Regions from separate parts of the Fenollaria sporofastidiosus genome, predicted to be linked through region 2. Evidence: riboswitches for the same ligand, from Rfam matches in the RefSeq annotation. Region 2 holds a riboswitch; the other holds the start of a gene.
What was found. Region 2 has a riboswitch for cobalamin ahead of KO172_RS03050 (ABC transporter substrate-binding protein). Riboswitches for the same ligand answer to the same signal wherever they lie in the genome.
Positions count from the first base shown of each region.

Region 1 (2,204 bases), 130 kb from region 2:
CGAGAACACAAGGGCAGAGGAGCTAAGCTTCGATGACTTTGTAAGTATAACGAGAGACTTGGAGGGAATATATGGAAAGTAAAGTATTAACACAGGAAGAACTGGATGCGATTAAAAATGATAACATCGACTACAAGGTAGTTGAGAAGTTAGCAGACATTATGAAAGCACTTAGCGAGCCTTCCAGAATACAAATCATACACGCACTGAGCCTAAGCGAGATGTGTGTAACAGATCTTTCATACGCACTAGGTATGACACAGCCACTTGTTAGTCACCACCTAAGGATACTAAGAAACCTTGGCCTCGTTAAGTACGAAAGAGACGGCAAGCAACTTGTCTACTCACTAGATGACGAGCACGTGCTTATGTTATACAAGCAAGGCTTGGAACACGCAAAAGAAAAAGCTTAATAGTAATCGATATATTATCTGTCACTATAATGGTGGCAGATTTTTTATGGCTTGTATGTAAATTAGTCTTTAATTAGATTAAATAAATATGCTACATACATCCATCAATATGAGTATTAACCTTGCATTCTAAGTTCTGTAGTGATATAATTATATTGATATCGTTTAAGGGAAGTTTTAAAAACGCAGTCGCCGCTGCCGTTGGCGCATACTGAGTAAACACTTATGTCACTGTTATTTCATCCATAATGGGAAGGCGTTTACAAGGGATTAAAGCGCTAGCCGGAAAACCTTACTTTATCGAGAAACACCTTCGGCAAAGAGAGGTTCTTTTCCAAATCAATTTGATTTTCAAAAGGAGTCTTTGCGTGGGGAAATAAAAGGAGGAATAATTTATGAGAAAGAAAAGTATCATTCTCATGAGTCTTTCACTAATTTTATTGTCCGCAGACGCATTCGCAATGCACATCATGGAAGGTTACCTTCCTAAAGAGTGGTGCGTAATCTGGGGACTTGTATCTTTACCATTCATCATACTTGGTATAAGAAAAATTGCTAAAGACTCTGATTCAAACGAGAAGAAAGTTTTACTTGCACTTGCAGGTGGCTTTATCTTCGTACTATCTGCTATGAAGATCCCTTCAGTAGTAGGTAGCTGTTCACATCCAACAGGTACTGGACTTGGTGCAATACTATTTGGACCACTTCAAACATCCGTTTTAGGTTTAATTGTTTTAATTTTCCAAGCTTTGTTATTAGCTCATGGTGGTTTAACTACTTTAGGTGCTAATACTTTCTCTATGGCTATAGCTGGACCATTCTTAGCTTTTGCCATCTATCACTTGTTAAAGAAACAAAATAGAAGCCTTGCAGTATTCTTAGCAGCAACTCTTGGTGACTTATTCACTTATGTTGTTACTGCAACTCAACTTGCTGTTGTTTACCACGAAGGAATTGGATTTACAGCTGCTTTAGGTAAGTTCTTATCTATCTTTGCTGTTACTCAAGTTCCTATCGCTATAGTTGAAGGTTTACTAACTGTTGTTATTGTTAACCTTATAGTTAGATACAAAGGTGAGGGGGTACTTACAAATGAAAGATTATAAGAAGACTAATTTGATTTTAATCATACTTGCTATCTTACTTGTTGTACTACCACTTGTTTTCGTTCAAGGCGAATATGGCGGATCTGATGATGCCGCAAGTGAAGAGATTGAAGCATTAAAACCAGGCTATGAGCCATGGTTCGAGTCCCTTTGGGAACCACCATCGGGCGAAGTTGAATCCTTGTTATTTGGTCTTCAAGCTGCTATCGGTGCTGGAGCTATTGGCTACATCATTGGCAGCTGGAAGGGAGATGCAAGTAAGAAGGAAAAAGATAAATAAAGGAGCTTAGGTAAATTGCTACTCATTGATCAGTTCGCATATACCAACGGCTTAAGGCATATCAAGGCAGGATATAAATTTATATTCTGCCTAGCTATGCTAGTTTTAGCTATTGGTCTTGACAATATATATGTAAATTTAGGCATATTCATCTTAATAATATTCTTAGAGCTTGCATTTGCAAAGTTTAAAGTAAGAAACGTCTTATCATTTATTAAAGTTCCGACTATATTCATATTCTTAGGAACAATATTTTTGATAATTGGTTTTTCTAAAGAAAATCATTTTGTCTATTCCATAAACATCTTTGGCATATACTTTGGAGTGATTGAGGGGCAAGAGATGCTGTTTCTTAACGTGTTTATGAGATCTCTTGCGGCGACCTCTTCGGTCATATTCTTAAGT
Region 1 is NZ_OW968186.1:789,434-791,637, forward strand. Features, by position in the region: gene rsmA (16S rRNA (adenine(1518)-N(6)/adenine(1519)-N(6))-dimethyltransferase RsmA) at 1-82, shown strand, start outside; gene KO172_RS03705 (ArsR/SmtB family transcription factor) at 72-413, shown strand; cobalamin riboswitch at 534-726, shown strand; gene KO172_RS03710 (energy-coupling factor ABC transporter permease) at 809-1,519, shown strand; gene KO172_RS03715 (energy-coupling factor ABC transporter substrate-binding protein) at 1,506-1,799, shown strand; gene KO172_RS03720 (CbiQ family ECF transporter T component) at 1,815-2,204, shown strand, end outside.
Region 1: linked by a shared signal. The riboswitch ahead of KO172_RS03710 (energy-coupling factor ABC transporter permease) and the one ahead of KO172_RS03050 (ABC transporter substrate-binding protein) in region 2 are both predicted to bind cobalamin.

Region 2 (2,204 bases):
ATTAGAGTCGCAGTCGAGATTTGCTCCTTGTAGCTGGGACCAATCGAGGCCGCCTTAGTGATGAGCCTTTCTCTAAGCTTACCCTTCACCTCACCAATGATGTTCGATTGGTAGTCAGTCACCTTGTATAGAGCAAGGACCCTGATAGCAATACCAAGGACAAAGATTATTAGAAGTTTTTTTATGTCAATGGTACTTTTAGAGTAAAGAGCCTCAGCTAAAGAGCCGAAGGCAAAAGCAAGTAGAGCAGTCCCTACAACGCGTAGCATCATCATAAAGACACTGCTTAGTATGTATTTTTTCGCCTTGCCTATAGATTTGAATAAATATTTATCAAGCATATATTCTCTCCTTTGTATATAGTCGTTACATAAACATTAGCATGAACTAATAAGATAAGTATAACATAAAGCAAGCGCTTTTTCTATAAATTTATGAAATACAGTGTGATTGTAGTAGTGATTTGTTACAATTGTGTTAAATACCCATAAAGACTTGTATTTCTATGGTGAGGGTGATATGATGAATAGTAAGAACATATGTAAATACATATTATACGAAGGAAAAACAAGGAGGAAAAATGAAAAAGAAATTATTCGCAATGATACTTTGCTTAGAAATTATCAGTTTTCGTAGACCAGCAAGCGAAGGAAAACACTTCTTGCATTAAAACTTGAATTGGCTGATTGTGAATACAAAGATTAGTTCATTAATTATTAAAAAACTGGCTAGAAATTAAATAAACTATATACAAGAAGGCATCGTATGATGTCTTCTTTTTTATACATTTTGATTGACTTAATAAAATTTATGCGTTATAATGTGCTCAGATAGAATATAACAAGGAAGTAGGTTAGAATCCTACACAGTGCCGCTACGGTATTTGCATTTATGCATAAGTCCGATACTTGTACTTTAGTTTTGTTCCGGTTCAGGGCAAGGCTAGTTTTTTTAGCACAGTTAATTCTATACTATATCTTATTAAAGGAGAAAGATTTTATGAAGAAACTTATTTTCTTAGTAGTCATATTGTCGCTAGTGTTCACATATGGCTGCAAATCAAATGAAAAGCCAGCTGAAGTTAGTGACAATGCTAATGCTAGCGAAAAAACTGAAGCTAATGAAAAGGCTGACGTTAATGAAATTGTTGTTGGTCAAACTTGGGTTATCTCAAGTGACGATCCACTTGACGGAGCCAATGGTTGGAGTATAACTAACCACGGCATTAGCGAGTACGTATACACACTACAAGCTGATGGTACTCTTAAGTCGAGATTCGTTAAGTCTATCGAAGCTAAGGATGAAACTCACTTCACAGCTGAACTAAACGAAGGAGTTAAGTTTGCTGACGGCAGCGAAGTTGATGCAAAGGCATTCTCTGAAGCTATGAACATGATCATGGAAAACAACGAGTTCGCTCGTGCTTCTGCTGGTAAGATTACTTTCACTCCAGTAGAAGATTACAAGGTAGACATCGTTACTGAGCTTCCTACTGTTAATCTTGAATCCATCTTTGCTGAATGGACTAATGTTATGTTCAAGAAAGATGGTGATAAGTACATCTTCACTGGCGCTTACAAGATTAAAGAGCTTAAACCAGGCGCTGAAGTTGTACTAGAAAGAAACGAATACTACGATGGCTTTGAAGCTAGACCTGAGACTGTCACTATAAAGGCGTTCAAGGACGGCAACGCTCTTAAGCTTGCTTACGAAAGTGGCGAAGTAGACCTTGCTTTTGGTCTTACTAATGATGTAGCTGTAGGCTTAAAAGACAAGGGCTTTAAGGCGCTTGACTACAACGCAGGCTACCAATACTACTGCTTCTTAAATCTTAAGAGAGATCACTTAAATGACCTTCACTTCAGAAAGGCTCTTGACCTTCTTGTTAATAGACAAGAGATTATTGACGCACTTGGCGGTGGAGACATGCCTACTGGACTATTCGCAAAGAACTTTAGCTTCAATGGCGATCAAAAATTAACTTATGACATAGAAAATGCTAAGGAAGAATTCAAGGCTGCTGGCTACACTTATGAAGGCGACAAGCTTATGGACAAGAGCGGCAAGCCTGTTAAGCTTACTATATTAACATACTCTGCGAAACCAGACCTACCAGTTATAGGTCAAGTGCTTGTATCTGACTTAGAGCAAGTAGGTATCGAAGCAAGCGTGTCACTAGCTGACAGCATCGACGAAGAAGCTGC
Region 2 is NZ_OW968186.1:659,561-661,764, forward strand. Features, by position in the region: gene KO172_RS03045 (ABC transporter ATP-binding protein/permease) at 1-341, opposite strand, end outside; cobalamin riboswitch at 796-930, shown strand; gene KO172_RS03050 (ABC transporter substrate-binding protein) at 1,000-2,204, shown strand, end outside.